2 regions of the Halomonas sp. hl-4 genome follow, and region 1 is predicted to be linked to the other one. Evidence: predicted binding sites of a transcription regulator. Region 1 holds the regulator's gene; the other holds the start of a gene.

Region 1 (8,073 bases):
GCTTCGGGCCGAGGGCATTAAGGTGGCGGTGATTAAGCATGCTCACCATCGCTTTGATGTCGACCAACCCGGGAAAGATAGCTATAAGCTACGCAGTGCCGGGGCGACACCTATTCTGGTCGCATCAAACCAACGCCTAGCGTTGATGCAGGAAACCCCAGGCGGTGAAGAGCCGGATTTAAATCAGCTACTGGCGATGATGGCTGTACACTCACCTGATCTGGTGCTGGTGGAAGGCTTTAAAGCATGGCCCTTGGCCAAGCTGGTGCTTTATCGTAATGGCATTGGGGACGCAGATATTCTACTAGGCCCAGGCGTTGAAGCCGTCGCGCTTGATGGGCCGTCGCCGGTCGCCTTGCCCGCTGCAAGGAGGCAGCTAGCGCTTAATGATACGGACGCCATTGCAAGTTGGATAATCGAATGGATGGCGGGCCAACGGCTCAATGATGTTTCACGCACTGATAGGTGACACCATGCAGTTAACTCATCTCAATAGCCGCGGCGAAGCCCGTATGGTAGACGTTTCAGATAAACAAGAGACGCGCCGCGAGGCGGTTGCATCTGGGCGCATTGTGATGCTTCCTGCCACCCTGACGCAGCTAAGTGAAGGCTCTTTACCTAAAGGTGATGTACTGGCAACTGCACGTATTGCGGGGATTCAGGCGGCAAAACGTACCCATGAGCTGATCCCGCTTTGTCACTCGTTGGCGCTTTCTAAAGTGGCCATTGAGTTTGATGTGGATCCCGCAGAAAGCTGTGTCCATGTTACCGCGAGTTGTCGATTAAATGGGCGTACCGGGGTCGAGATGGAAGCACTGACAGCAGTCTCGGTGGCCTGTTTAACGCTTTACGATATGTGTAAAGCGGTAGATAAAAGCATGCGTATTGACGCGGTACAGCTTGATAGCAAACGCGGCGGTCAGCGGGGAGAGTATCAGCGCGAGACCACGCCTGAAGCGCCGCCGCCGATTGTCACAGGCCAAGGCACCGCCGGTGAAGTCAGCTTGGGAGATCGTTGTCATTCGCCTTGCGTACTGGTCAAGTTTCTTGCCGAGCTGCGTGAGCAACTGGGTGAAAACGAACGGGTGGTGACTTTTGACCAACTGCCCAGTCGCGATATTGCGGGGCTGAAAGCCGCTTTAGCGGCTCAGGACGAACGCTTTCAACTATTGCAGGACCAACGCACGCTTTGTGCGATCAACCAGGTCATGGCCAACGATGGCGCGCGAATTACCGACGATGACGAGGTGGCTTTTTTCCCACCCGTTACAGGGGGCTAAGATGGATATTAGCATCCGCGTTCAAGCGGCGCCTTTTGATATGGCCTATGGTTATGATGCCTGCATCGCCGGACGCACGGATATAGGAGGGGTTGTTAGCTTCACTGGGCTGGTACGTGACTTTAACGAAACCCCTGACGTTACGGGGCTGACCCTGGAGCACTATCCAGGAATGACCGAGGCCACCCTCCAGCGTATTGCTGAGCAGGCGGGGCAGCGCTGGTCACTCAACGCCGTTACGATTATTCACCGAGTGGGGCATATGCGTCCGGGTGATGCCATTGTTAGAGTGCTAGTGGCAAGCGCGCATCGCCGGGAAGCCTTTGAGGCCTGTGATTTCATTATGGACTGGTTAAAAACCCAAGCGCCTTTTTGGAAAAAAGAACACGGCCTTCAGGGTGATTACTGGGTTAAAGAGCGCCGTTCAGATATCGACGATGCCGCCCGCTGGTAATTTCGCAGGCCGACAGAACGGCGAAGTAGCGTTGTCTTAATCGTCAACGATGGGAGCAGGCAGTTCGCTGGCCATAATCTGCAGGTGAACATCAGGTAAATGCTGTAGCCGCTCGGCTAACCAGGCGATTAAACGCGGCTGGAGGCCAAGTCTCAGGTCCGCTAACGTATCAGCGTGCAGTTCGGCAAGCTGGTCATCCAACCATTCGCTGAAGCTGTCTTCGTCCAGCGCATTGGCGCTTGTGTTATCCAGCATTAGGCGTCCAATGCGCGCCCAGCCGGTAGTCGTAGCGGTAACTGGCAGCGCTAAATAAAGGCTGCCCCGGCGCGGGTGGGCGCTACTGTCGCTTTCCAGCCCAGGGTGGGGGACAACACTGTTCTGACTGACGATGCATGGTGGTTGCGGGTAGTGCTGCTCGTGATGCAGCCCCTCTTGATCAAAGCGAATCATGTCGCCATTGACGGGTGCTAGCGGTGCATTAATACCAAGAGTCGCCGCTAGCTGTTGATGGGCCTGTTGATGTTGGCTTTCCCCGTGGACAGGCAGCAGGTGTCTTGGCATTAACCACTCATAAAAGCGAGTCATTTCCTCCTGTGCCGGGTGCCCCGTCGCGTGTAGTTCGGGGTGGCTGAATTCATCGAAGAGCCGAACGCCAAGTTGTTGCAAACGCTTTTTTAGCTGCTCAATGGGTCGCTCATTCCCGGGAATCGCTTTCGCGGAAAAAATCACGTTGTCGCCTGGCTGTAAATCAACGTGAGGGTGACGGCCCTGAGCAAGCCGTTGAAGCGCAGCACGCGGCTCGCCTTGGCTGCCTGTGGCAATGACGACGACTTCATCGGGGGGGAGGTAACCGAGGTCGTGGGCGGGCACTAACGTCGGAAAATCGTCCAAATAGCCGAGACCGCGGGCGACGCCTACCATGCGTTCCATTGAGCGTCCCATCAAACTAACACGCCGTCCGCACTGATAAGCTGCGCGCCCAATTGCCAACACGCGGGCTAAATTACTGGCGAAGCAGGAAACAATCACTCTGCCTTCGCAGGCGGCGAGCGTTGCGGCAAGTGCTCGGGCGACATCACCTTCGCTGCCCGAGTGGCCTGGCATCGGAGCGTTAGTGGAATCGCCTATCACCAAGTCAACTGGCGCGAGTGCCTTGAACTGTGCTTGATTGATCGGCTCACCGATGATCGGCTCGGGATCAAGCTTCCAGTCCCCGCTATGCAGCACGCGGTAGAGACCTGCCATGACGATCAACGCGCAGCTCTCGGGTATTGAGTGAGGAACCGCCAGATAGCGAAGGATGAAAGGGCCGCTTTGCAAGGCCTCACCGGGCTCGACTACATGGATGGCGGCGCTGCTGAGTTGATGCTCGGCAAATTTGAGACGCAATAAGCCTGCCGCCAGGGGCGTGGCATAAATGGGGCATTGCCAGTGAGGCCAGAGCCAGGCAACTGCGCCAATATGGTCTTCATGCCCGTGGGTGATATACAGCGCTTTAGGCGCGATGCCCAATGCTTTCGGCGTCGCCAGGTTGGGGACTTGGAGCGGAGCGTTGGGTAAATCCTGACGAATCATCATGCCGCAATCCACGGCGATCCAGTGATCCTCGTAGCCATATAGCGTCAGATTCATGCCAATCTCCCCACAACCGCCTAACGGCAAGATGCGCAATGGGGGGCGACGACGGGGACGAATATGAGCGCGCGGTGGATGCATCAGAGTAATAAAGCCTAAAAAATAATTCCTCAACTATACGGTAAGCGGCGGTCGGCTAACAATCATCGCCGTGACAGTCGATGATTGCGGGCGTCGCATTGGGTACACTAGACGTTTGTTGAATGCCCATGGACGGCCATGACAATAGCCGCGTGGTAAACCGTTAAGAGTAATGACTATGTCGCATTTTTATCGTTTAGTGGTGTCCTGCCCAGACCAGGTGGGAATTGTGGCGGAAGTATCGAGTTTTATTGCCGCGCAAGGCGGGTCTATTACTGAGGCTAGTCAGCATTCTGATCTGCAAACCGGGCGTTTTTTTATGCGCTACGAAATATTAGCGGATTCATTGGGTATGTCGGCGGAAGCGTTACGTTCGGCCTTTGAACCTGTGGCTGCGCAGTTTGATATGCAGTGGGCGTTGGTCGATACCCAGAAGCGTCGGCGGGTCGTGTTGATGGTATCGCGAGAATCACATTGTTTGGTTGATTTACTCTACCGCTGGCAGGTAGGTGAGCTTGATTGCGATATTGTTGGCGTGATATCGAATCATGATGATATGCGGTCGTTAACCGAGTGGTACGGTATTCCCTATCACCATGTTCCCGTGGATCCCAAGGATAAACCAGCGGCCTTTGGGCAAGTGCAAGCGCATATTGACCAAGCGCGAGCAGACTGCGTGGTGTTGGCCCGCTATATGCAAATTCTGCCGCCAGCGTTGTGCCAGCGCTATGCGGGGCAGGTGATCAATATCCACCACAGCTTTCTGCCCTCATTTGCCGGTGCCAAGCCGTATCACCAAGCCTATGAGCGCGGTGTAAAGCTAATAGGCGCAACTTGCCATTACGTTACCCAAGAGCTGGATGCGGGACCTATCATTGAGCAAGACATCCACCGGGTCAGTCACTGTCATACACCGACGGCTCTGGTGCGCTTTGGGCGTGACGTGGAAAAAGCCGTGCTAGCACGAGGTCTTCGTTGGCACTTGGAAGACCGCGTGCTGGTGCACGGTAATAAAACCATCGTGTTTAGCTAGCGTTAGCCAAGCGCTTGGCCATTGCCACCGCGGATAACGCCGACGCCCACACCTTCGATTTCGAGTGGCTGGCTACGTAGGTCGATCTCGATCGGGGCAAAGTCGGTGTTTTCCGCGATTAAAGTGACGTGATGGCCTTCGCGTTTAAAACGCTTAACGGTCACTTCATCTTCCAGGCGGGCAACGACAATTTGCCCATCCCGAATGTGCTGGGTACGGTGTACAGCGAGCAGGTCGCCTTCCAGAATGCCGATGTTTTGCATTGAAAGCCCGCGCACACGTAACAAATAGTCCGCTTTGGGCGTGAAGTAGTCGGCGGGTAAGGGGCAGTAGCGGTCAATGTGCTCGGCGGCCAGGATAGGACTGCCTGCCGCGACTTCGCCAATAATAGGTAAACCCGTCGCCTGATCCGTTGCTGATGGTTGGGTATCAAGCGTCTCCTGGGGCTCCTGGTTGGGTAAGCGGATACCGCGGGATGTGTTGCGGATGATGCGTATGACGCCCTTGCGCTCAAGTGCCCGCAAATGCTCTTCTGCCGCATTGGGCGAGCGAAACCCTAGCGCTTTGGCGATTTCGGCCCGGGTAGGCGGATAGCCAAGCTCGGCCATGGTTTTGACAATAAAGTCGAAGACATTTTGTTGACGAACAGTTAACGGCCGCGACATACCAGCCTCCAATTGAATAAGTGGGCAAGACAGCGTCTGTTTACCTTTTGGCTATGTGGTTAAGTATACAGTATGTTTCCCTGTCCAGTATATCTTTGAGTTAGTCTGGCTAACAACCTGATGTATAAGGAGATGCGGTTGCGCTACAGGTGCGTCTTTTATCGCCAGGTAAACGTTGAGAGCTATCTAGCGATAACGTAGTATCCTAGTTTGTTTAAAACAGCCGTTTTTATGGACCGTTTTTATGGAGAGCAGCATGGCTCAATCGGATACGGTGACGCGCATTCTAGATACTGCGGAAGTGCTCTTTGCAGAGCGTGGTTTTGCCGAGACGTCCTTACGCAATATTACCAGTAAGGCGCGAGTCAACTTGGCCGCGGTGAATTATCACTTTGGCTCTAAAAAAGCGCTTATTCAGGCGGTATTCGCGCGTTATCTGGATCCGTTTTCGCAGCGTTTTCATAGTGCTCTAGACGATCTTGAAGCTCGCTATGAAGGGCGCGATATTCCCCTTGAGGTGCTGCTCGAAACCATGGCGACAACCGTGCTGACGGTGCCCGCTGAGCGCAATAGCCTAAAAGTCTTTATGCGTTTGCTTGGCCTTGCGTACAGCCAAGCCCAGGGCCATTTGCGCCGCTACATTCAGCAAGAATACGGGGATGTCTTTAGCCGATTCACTGATTTAGTGCGCCGCGCCACTCCTGATTTGCCGGACGCCGAGCGCTTTTGGCGGCTACACTTTATGTTAGGTACCGTCATCTTTACGCTTTCGGGACTGGATGCGCTGCGCGATATTGCTGAAAAGGATTACCACCAGCACGTCACGGTGCGCGACTTGGTTCGCCGCCTTCGACCGGTGGTGGTGGCGGCAATGAACGCGCCGCTACCTGACGAGAAAGACATTGAGAATCATGCAGACACCGTCGCTCATTGAGTTGCCTCCCCGCCAGGCGTTATGGCTCGAAATTGCCATTCAGGCACAGCAGTTACGTGCCTGGCAAGGCGATGTATGTCGCTATGAGTGTAATATTTCCACCGGGCGTGCCGGCGTTGGGTGTCAAGACGGGAGTGGGAAAACGCCTATTGGCTGGCACTATATTCGCGCCGCGATTGGCGGTAATGCCCCGGAAAACGCCGTGTTTAAAGGCCGTCGCTGGACGGGGGAAGTGTTTAACACTGAGATGGCTGCTGAGTTCCCTGAGCGAGATTGGATTCTGACGCGCATTCTATGGCTATGTGGACTTGAATCGGGGTTAAACCGTGGCGGCCTGGTGGATTCGCAGCGTCGTTATATTTATCTGCACGGTACGCCGCCGGATCAACCAATGGGCCAGCCAGCCTCGCATGGTTGTGTGCGTTTGCGTAATGACGACCTCCTTTGGCTCTTTGAACAGGCCCCACCCGGAACGCCTGTCTGGCTTCACGACAGGCATTGATCGTTGGATTCACGCTAATCATCGTCTAGTATTGGCGCTTTTTTTGGACATCCCGCTATGACACATCCATTAGGCTCGGTCATGTTGGACCTTGAGGGGACCACGTTGACCGCTGCAGACCGGCAGTTGCTGAAAACGCCCGCGGTGGGAGGCGTCATCCTATTTTCGCGCAATGTCGAAGACGCCTATCAGGTACGTCGATTGTGTGGCGAGTTGCGCAAGTTACGGCCTGATTTGTTGTTGGCAGTGGACCAGGAGGGCGGTCGCGTTCAGCGCATCAAGGAAGGATTGACGCGCCTGCCGCCGATGGCGCGTCTCGGTGAGTATTATCAGCAGGATCGCGCGGCGGCGCTTGCCTTTACCCAGGATGTTGGGTGGCTACTGGGCATGGAGATGGCCGCCTGCGGCTTGGATATTAGTTTTGCCCCCGTGCTGGACGTTGACAGCGGATTGTCCAGCATGATTGGTGATCGCAGCTTTGGCCCTGAGCCCGAGCAAGTCAGCGAATTGGGCGGGGCGTTAGTGGCGGGGCTTCATGACGCCGGTATGGCGGCGGTTGGCAAGCATTTCCCAGGGCATGGCGGCGTGGCGGCGGATTCGCATCTTGCGCTGCCGATTGACGATCGCTCGTTTGAAGCCCTGAAACAACACGATCTGATTCCCTTTAGCGCTCTGGCGAAAAAGCTCGATGGAGCCATGCCCGCGCATATTGTGTACTCGGCCTTTGACTCGCGACCCGCTGGTTTTTCGCCTAGCTGGCTTGGCATGCTTCGCCAGTCGCTGGAGTTTAGAGGTTGCATCTTTTCAGATGACTTGAGCATGGCTGGTGCTCATCAAGCCGGGGGGCCACGCGAACGTGCGGCGGCTGCGTTGGCAGCGGGTTGCGATATGTTGCTGGTATGCAATGATCGTAATGCGGCGCTTGAAGTGGTGTCCGCCGTCCCCGCACCCCAGTCCGTCCGGCCTGGAAAACTTCGCTATAAGCGTGCTCGGCCAGACTTGGATGCATTGCCCGCGCTCAGCCGCTGGCGTCGCACGCATGCCCAGCTTGAGGCAATGGCGACCCTGTCAACTGGCAATTAAAGACCGTTTTTACCCAGCAGGTTGGAATTTTAATGGCAAAGCTAGATAAAGAAGCGCTCGCGTCGCTCGACTCCATGCGCGAGCTAATGGACAACGCCGACTGTTTGATTTCCCAGCAGCAGGTGGAGCAGGCGCTGGACCGTATGGCCGAACAGATCAGCGACGATCTAGGCGATAAACTGCCGGTTTTTTATTGCGTCATGAATGGCGGGTTGATTACCACTGGTCACTTGTTAACCCGACTGGGGTTTCCCCTTGAGGTGGATTACTTACATGCCACGCGCTACCGCAATGAAACCCGCGGTGGTGAGCTGTTCTGGCGGGTGTCGCCGGAAATCCCCATGGCCGGACGGCACGTGGTCATCGTCGATGACATTCTAGATGAAGGGACGACATTGGCTGCGAT
Region 2 (8,073 bases), 140 kb from region 1:
AGCCAGGTTGATAAGCAGTCCCTGGCTTTCCTTCAGTAACGGCGTCGCCCGGTGAGCAACCCGGTACTGACCATTGAGATTGATGTCGATGGTGCGGGTCCAGGTGTCATTGTCGATCTCATCGATCCCCCCGGTTGGCCCCGCGATGCCGGCATTATTAACCACAACGTCAAGCCCACCCAGAGAGGCGACATCTTGGAACAGCCGGTTGATGTCTTCTTCTAGGCTGACATCAGCCACAGTGTGTGATATTCCCTCGGGCAGCGAGGCCAATGCTTGGGTGTCGATATCACATACGTGCACTTGTGCACCTGCTTCCTTGAAGGCCTTGGCTATTGCCAAGCCGATGCCATTGGCGCCTGCTGTAATCAGCACTCTTAGGCCATAGCGCGGTGTCAGGCTTTCTAAGACGGTCATAGAGTTTTCTCCTTAAAGGGACTTACAGCGAAGGCAACCAAGTGGAAAGGAAAGGCAGCAAGCTGATGATTAATAGATTTATTAGTACGATGCCGACAAAGGGCAATACAGCCCAAGTGAGGCGCGAGATACCAACATTGGATATCTGAGACGCTACAAAGAGGTTGAGACCAACCGGTGGAGTGAACATGCCCATGGCCAAATTGACTACCATGATGATGCCGAAGTGGATCGGATCGAATCCGAAATCGATAGCAATAGGTAAAAGGATTGGCACGAAAATGAGGATCGCAGCTGCAGCCTCTATGAACATACCGGCTACTAACAGCAACAGATTCGCTAGGATAATGAAGAGCAACGGGCTATCAATGGCAGAAATCGCGAACTCGGATATCATATCCGGCACTCTAAGGCGTTGAAGAATGCGCCCATAGAGCCCTGCGGTGCCAATAATACTAAGCACCACAGCGGTGGTAACTGCCGACTGCTTGAGGATGCCGACTAGGTCAACCAACTTAATTTCGCGATAAATCACGAAGCCGACCATGAATGAGTAAACCACTGCAATAACTGCGGCTTCGGTCGGTGTAAAAATACCACCGTAAATACCACCTAGGATTATGACTGGCATAAAAATAGCTAGGATGGCCTTTCGCCCAGCGCGAAAAATATCCTTAAGGGAACTCTTTTCGTTACCTTTAAGGCCATTTGCCTTAGCAAAAAAGTAGGCAAAGATTATCAAAGTCAGTGTGACCAAAACTCCAGGCAGGATGCCGGCGATGAACATGTCACCTACGGAAACGTTTGCCGCAATCCCGTAGAGAATTAGCGGAATACTAGGTGGAATGATTACGCCAAGAGCGCCGGAAGCGGCTTGATTGGCAGCTGCATAACCACTTGGATAACCCTTGGACAACATTGCTGGGATAAGAATGGAGCCGATGGCTGCTGTAGTGGCGGCGCCTGATCCCGAGATGGCTGCAAAGAACAATGAAGTAACGATGGCTACCATCGCTAACCCACCCGTCATGCCACCGACTAGCGTATCCGAGAAATCTACCAGGCGTTTAGATATCCCACCCCCCTGCATCAAATAACCCGCCAGAATGAAAAACGGGATCGCCATCAATGGAAATGAGTTCACAGATGCTACGATCTGCTGGGCTACGACTACCAATGGCATTATGTCGCCCTGCCAGACTGTAACCGCAGAGGCTAACCCAAGAGAGAAGGCGATTGGTACACCGATGATGAACAGTGATATCAATAACAAGAACAGGAGAATAGCCATAGTCAAATCACCTCCTGCTTGGGACTTGGCGGTGTGCCGAGCACTTCGTCTATCAGCAAGCCCACGCTATTAATCATAATTACGATGCCACCTACTGGAACTGCGAGATATGGCCACATCATAGAAATCCGAGTGCTGGGTGCGGTTTGGGTTGAAACACGATCAGTCAATTCAAACCCGTATTTCACCATGATGAAGGCAAAGAGGAATGAACACAGAACGACGGCAATTCTCAGCAGGCTAGCCAACTTATTGCCGGAATATTCAAGCAGGATATCTACGGAAATTAGCAACCCATTTCGATAGGCATACCCGGCACCAAGAAACGTCAGCCATAACATGCAGAAACGAGCGATTTCATCAGAGAAATGCAGTGGGCTGCCTATAACGAATCGAGCAAATACCTGCCAGAAGATGAGCACGGTCATCACCAGCAGAAGCGTGGCTAGCCCCCAACCAATCAGCTTGTTGAAATGATCGATGACCCTGTTGGCTAGCAATAGATATTTCTTCATAGCTGCCTCACATTCAAGCGTAGCCCCGCAGAGGCTTAACCCCTGCGGGTATAGCGATTTCAGTAGTCGAAGTTGATGGCATCGTCGACGAGATCTTCACCGACAGTAGAGCTCCATTCATCGATCACCGGACGAACCGCCTCGCGGAAGGGATCAAGGTCGGGCTCGGTCACCGTCATTCCCAGTTCCTCAAGCTCTCCTTGGAAGCGCTCCTCCAGTTCCTGACTTGCTTCACGCTGAACGGGGAGAGCAGCCTGAGCCGCCTCCATGATGATGGCCTGATCTTCTTCACTGAACGAATTGAAGAGATCCAGGCCCATCATTAGAGGTGCTGGTGAGTAAACATGCTGAGTCAGGTTCAGGTAATCCTGCACTTCGTAGAAGTTGACGTCATAGATTGTGGCCAGAGGATTTTCCTGGCTTTCCATAACGCCTTGTTGCAGTGCCGTGTACACCTCAGTCCAGGCCATTGGAGTGGCGTCGGCACCTAAAGCTTCCCAAGTATCAACTTGAACGCGACTTTCCTGCGTGCGGTGATCAATACCATCTAAATCGCTTGGTTTCTCAAGTGGGCGTACCGAGTTAGTGTTATGACGGAAACCATTTTCCATCCAAGCAAGAAACTTAACGTTCATCTCTTCTTCGGCCAACTGAGCAAGCTCCTCACCATGCTCACTGTCCAGGAAAGCATAGGCATGCTCATGATTTTCAAAAATGTATGGAAGATCGAAGAGCAGGAACTCGTCCACAAAACCACCCATCGGGCCAGTCGATGCAATGCCAGCATCAATCATACCTAAACCCATGCCTTCGATGACCTCACGCTCAGCACCTAGAGCATTGTCATACTGAGGATCAATAGTTAGGCGGCCATCAGATAGGCGTTCAAGTTCTTCACCAAATTTAAGCACCCCGACGCCCTGCTGTGATTCGGGACCAAGCGGTAGACTCACTTCAATGACACGCTCTTCCTGCGCAAAAGATGAGCTAGAAGTGGCTAAAGCGACGGCAGCGGCCAGAGATGTAAGAGGTAAGGTCTTTTTGAGGAAATGTGTCATGCAGCACTCCTGGTCGTAGTCCAGCAATAAAGCTGTCTGTTTTGTGTTTGTAGTCAGTTACTTAATTCGATATGGGCTAACAGTCGAGACTCTGTCACGCTGCTCAAGCCCAAGTAAAGTTGTAGTAAATAATGAATACGTATGCAATAAAGCCTATTAAATATTTGGCAAACATAAAATATAAACCCATGATAATATTGAAAATATACTTTAGTATTATTTAGTGAATACGTATTCTATAATTTCCAAAATCTCTCTATGGGAGTATTTTGTCCTTAGAAAGCGGCCTACAAGTTTTGAATTGAATGTAGCCGTCTTACTTAACAGCCAGCAGCTCATTCCACTGTGTCGTGTAACGTGGCGTACGCCGCTCACTGCGTAGCGCCCAAGCGTTCCCTTTGCGGGGCAGGCCCATCTGGATGGTGCCTCGCCCCAGCTCCCGATTGAGCTTATCAACCGTGGCCATCAGACGCTCGCTTCGCTTGGCGTCTGCTTCGGTTTGCGGGGTCTCGGCGAGAGTGAGCTGGCGATTGGCCTTGGGGGAAAGGTCGAGCAGCATCAGGCCGGCTTTTTGGTAGGCGTAGCCCTTACGCCAAAGTTGCCGCAAGCCCTGTACCGCAGCGGCCGTGATCTCCCGATTATCGTCGGTGGGTCGTTCCAATGAGATGACGACGCGGTTGGTGTACTGCGGCAAGTCGTTGCGGAAGGGATTGGTGCGGATGAAGACCATCACGGCACTGGTCACGCTGCCTTGCTTGCGAAGCTTCTCCCCGGCCCTGGCGGCATGCTGCCTAAGCGCTTCGCGAAGATCATGCGGATTATTGGTCAGTCGTCCGAACGAACGCGATACCATGATCTGTTGTTTGGGTTCGCTCATGTTGTCCAGCTGTATCACCGGTTGACCCCTCAGCTCCCACACGATGCGTTCCTGGACCACGCTAAAATGCCGCCGTATGTGCTTCGGATCGGCTTCGCGTAGATCCCACGCTGTCTCGATGCCCATGACCCGCAGGCGCTCGCCAGTGCGGCGGGCCACACCCCACAGCTCCATGACGGGCAACTGTTTCAACAGCGCCTGGGTCTCGATGCTGTCAGCCATCAGCTTGCATACGCCCTGCTCCCTGTAGGCGGGGTGTTTCTTGGCGGCATGGTTGGCGACCTTGGCCAGGACGCGGGAGGGTGCAAAGCCCACCGAGACCGGAATGCCCGTCCACTGTTTAACCGTCTCTCGCAATTTTTGCCCGTAATCCTCCAGCTTGTCGGAGTCAAAGCCCTGGAACCCTACGAAGCTCTCGTCAATCGAGTACACCTCGACATGGGGTGAAAACTCGCCCAGCACCTCCGTGACGCGCCGGGACATGTCGCCGTACAAAGCGTAATTACTCGACAGTAGGATGGCTTGACGGCGGATCTGGGGCGACAGCAGGTGCATTGCCGCGCCCATCTCGACGCCAAGGGCTTTCAGTTCGTTGGAACGAGCCACCACGCACCCATCGTTATTTGAGAGCACGCCCACCGGCCGACCTTCCAGTGCCGGGTTGAAGACCCGCTCGCAGGACACATAGAAATTGTTGCAATCGACCAAGGCCATCATTGCAGGGTTGCCCCGGGCAGGCTGTGCAGCACATGAGTGACGACACCCCAGACGTGGTACTCCCGCCCGTCAATGGGAATGGGTGGGTAAGCGGGATTGCTTGCTTTGAGGTAGGTGCGTTGGCCAACCCGTTCCAGTCGTTTCACGGTCAGCTCGCCATCAACGCAGATCACCACAATCCGGCCTGGCAACGCATCCAGGCTGCGGTCCACGACCAACAAGTCACCGTGATGGATGCCATCCCCTATCATGGAGTCCCCCTCAGAGCGCACGAAGTAGGTCGATGCCGGGCGTTTGACCACATACTGGTGAAGGTCTAGGTCGGTATCCAGGTGATCATCGGCGGGGGACGGAAAGCCTGCACGCACGGCACTCGAATAAAGCGGTAACGGGCATAACGGGGCTGCAACGTCTGCTCGGCCCAGCAGGGAAACGGGCAATGACATGGTAAGGCGTCTCTCTATAACTGTATATATAGCCAGTATCAAGAAAGACGCCGGTTGACGCAACACCAACAAGGTCAACGCCACTTATTTTGAGATCTATATCACTCCCATGAACCCACCACAGGGATCGCTTCCCTGACCATAGGAGTGCCACTTATGCCACCACCCTGCTTTAACTGTGCTGAAACGCGCATGCTCAACCTTGATACCGCTCAACGGATCGGCACCACGGGGAGTTGCCTGATTGGCGGGGCGATCGGTGCCTGGCGATCAGTCGCGGTCACGGGGCCCTTGTCGATAGCCACTGCGCGCTTTCCGCTCGCCAAGCTGCCCGTCGCGATGATGGGTGCGATTGCCGGTGGACAGTCGGGGGCGCGGGTCGCCGCCCTGTTCTTCTCGCAATGGCTGCCGCCCGGTGAAGGCACCCCGTGGCTCTGCCTATCGTGCGGGCATATCTTTCGTCACCCCTTTCCGCCCCTGGCATCCGCACGCTGATACACCGCTTTATAGCGATACAGCTTATTCAACACCTACCCATGCGCTGGCAGCTCTGTCAGCGCTTTTTTTACGTCTGGAGAATGACCATGGCACATCTCGTTGAACAAATGGCTTACGTCGGCGCTACCCCCTGGCATGGTCTGGGGCAACAACTGACCCGTCATCAACCGCTAGAGGTCTGGCAACAACAGGCCGGTATGAACTGGCACATCGAAGAAGCGCCGGTGCGCTTTATTGCCGAAGGGGCTAGCCACCTGGGCAGCATTCATTCCTTCCCCGAGCAGAAGGTGCTCTACCGCTCGGACAACAAGGCACCGCTGTCGGTGGTATCGCAGCGCTACAAGGTGGTCCAGCCGGAAGAGATTCTGGAGTTCTACCGCGACCTGACGGAGTACGCCGGGTATGAGCTGGAAACTGCGGGGGTTCTCAAGGGTGGTCGCAAGTTCTGGGCCCTGGCACGCAGCGGGCTGAGCACGTCGCTTCAAGGCCAGGATGAGGTGAACGACTACCTGCTGCTGGCGACATCATGCGATGGCACCCTAGCGACGATGGCCACGCCCACCACGGTACGGGTGGTGTGTAACAACACGCTGCAGATCGCCATTGATGGCACTTCGCAGGCGGTGAAGGTCCCCCACCGGTCGGAGTTCGACCCGCGGGCCGTCAAGCGACAGCTGGGGATTTCCGTGTCCCAGTGGAACGATTTCATGTACCGCATGAAGGCCCTGTCGGAACGCAAGATCAACCGCCGTGAAGCCCAGCAGTACCTGCAGTCGGTGATTTGCGGGGCCGAAAAGCCTCTGGATGATCCTTCCAAGCTGCCGAACTACCGGGCACTGAATAAAGTGCAGAAGCTTTATAGCGGCGAAGGTCGGGGCTCGCACCTGGTCACCGCCAAGGACACGGCCTGGGGCCTGCTCAATGCGGTCACCGAGTATGTCGATCACGAGAAACGGGCGCGTAGCAACGATACCCGCATGGACTCGGCTTGGTTCGGACAGGGCGCGCAGCTAAAGCAGGAAGCGCTCGATGCCGCACTTGCGCTGGTGGCTTAATCAGCCCCTTAACGTCGCTTCATCGATTTCCCGGATATCCCATTATCACGCTATTCCCTATCCAGTGACACTAACCACCTCCACGGCATAAACGCCCGGCCCCATCAAGGCCGGGCGTTTTGCTGTGGGGCTTACCCTATACGAGGAACTGCCATGACATTCGTTTCCCACACCGTCGAAACCGGGCTGACACAACTGACCGAAGCCCTGCTGGCCAACCAAAAACATCACGCCGAGACCGTCGTCTGCGCCCAGGGGAAGTTCTACCGGGCGGAAGTCCACCTGGAGCCCCTGGATGCCGAGACATTGGCCGATCACCTGGGCGACTAACCCTACCCGCCTTACCGCTTCCAACCAGCCCAGCAACGTTTGGGCGTTGGATTATCCCTGTATCGATTCGAGATAACCGGAGGTGCCTCATGGCACAACGCACCCATGTCATCAATTCCAATCACCCCGAAACATCGTCATCAGCTATTCAGCCAGACGCTGCCTCGACAAACACACCGGCCTCCTTGGAGGCACATCCCACCGCCGACAGCACTGCGATCATTCAGGTGATCGAGCGTGCCGCGCTGAACCCGGACGTCGACATCGACAAGATGGAGCGTTTGCTGCAGATGCAGGAGCGGGTGATGGATCGCCAGGCCATGATGGCCTATAGCGCGGCCATGGCAGCGATGCAGACCGAACTGCCAAGCATCGAGGAGCGAGGGCAAACCAACAACGGCTTCTACGCCACCCTGGAGGATATCGTCGATACCGTGCGCCCGATAATGCAGAAACATGGCTTTGCGGTGAGCTTCCGTATTCAGACGCAGGAGCATGGTATCCAGATCACCGGTGTCCTGATGCACAAGGATGGCCACCGTGAAGAAACCAGCATGCTGCTACCCGCCGATATCAGCGGTAACAAGAACGCGGTACAGGCGTTTGGCTCCTCCACCAGCTACGGCAAGCGTTACGTGCTGTGCGCGCTGCTCAATATCACCACCCGCGGCCAGGACGATAACGGCAATGCCAGTACTAAAACGGGTACCAAGACAGTCACCGCTTTCCAGGCGGGGCAAATACAGAGGCTGATCAGTCAGTGCCCGGCGACGACCCAGGAATGGTTCAGCGGCAAGTACGGGTCTGCCGTGCAGGTGCCCTATAGCGACTTCGACAAGCTGCGGGCGTCCCTTTCCAAGCGGGCCGTT

What was found. The regulator LexA, encoded in region 1, represses DNA repair genes until DNA is damaged. The targets are predictions, from matches to a motif close to TACTGTNTANNTANACAGTA.
Region 2: CPH17_RS03250 (LexA family protein) is a predicted target of LexA. The motif match lies at 5,340-5,359, and genes of this name have one in related genera.

What each region holds. Positions count from the first base shown of each region.
Region 1 covers NZ_LT907845.1:778,366-786,438, reverse strand. The annotation lists gene mobB (molybdopterin-guanine dinucleotide biosynthesis protein B) at 1-469, shown strand, start outside; gene moaC (cyclic pyranopterin monophosphate synthase MoaC) at 474-1,280, shown strand; gene moaE (molybdopterin synthase catalytic subunit MoaE) at 1,282-1,734, shown strand; gene CPH17_RS03855 (ribonuclease J) at 1,771-3,366, opposite strand; gene purU (formyltetrahydrofolate deformylase) at 3,629-4,483, shown strand; gene lexA (transcriptional repressor LexA) at 4,486-5,148, opposite strand; gene CPH17_RS03840 (TetR/AcrR family transcriptional regulator) at 5,405-6,082, shown strand; gene CPH17_RS03835 (L,D-transpeptidase) at 6,060-6,584, shown strand; gene nagZ (beta-N-acetylhexosaminidase) at 6,642-7,667, shown strand; gene CPH17_RS03825 (hypoxanthine-guanine phosphoribosyltransferase) at 7,700-8,073, shown strand, end outside.
Region 2 covers NZ_LT907845.1:643,209-651,281, forward strand. The annotation lists gene CPH17_RS03225 (SDR family oxidoreductase) at 1-417, opposite strand, end outside; gene CPH17_RS03230 (TRAP transporter large permease) at 440-1,708, opposite strand; gene CPH17_RS03235 (TRAP transporter small permease) at 1,711-2,223, opposite strand; gene CPH17_RS03240 (DctP family TRAP transporter solute-binding subunit) at 2,283-3,281, opposite strand; gene CPH17_RS03245 (Y-family DNA polymerase) at 3,598-4,872, opposite strand; gene CPH17_RS03250 (LexA family protein) at 4,872-5,321, opposite strand; gene CPH17_RS03255 (hypothetical protein) at 5,478-5,816, shown strand; gene CPH17_RS03260 (DUF932 domain-containing protein) at 5,906-6,874, shown strand; gene CPH17_RS19860 (hypothetical protein) at 7,028-7,204, shown strand; gene CPH17_RS03265 (ERF family protein) at 7,294-8,073, shown strand, end outside.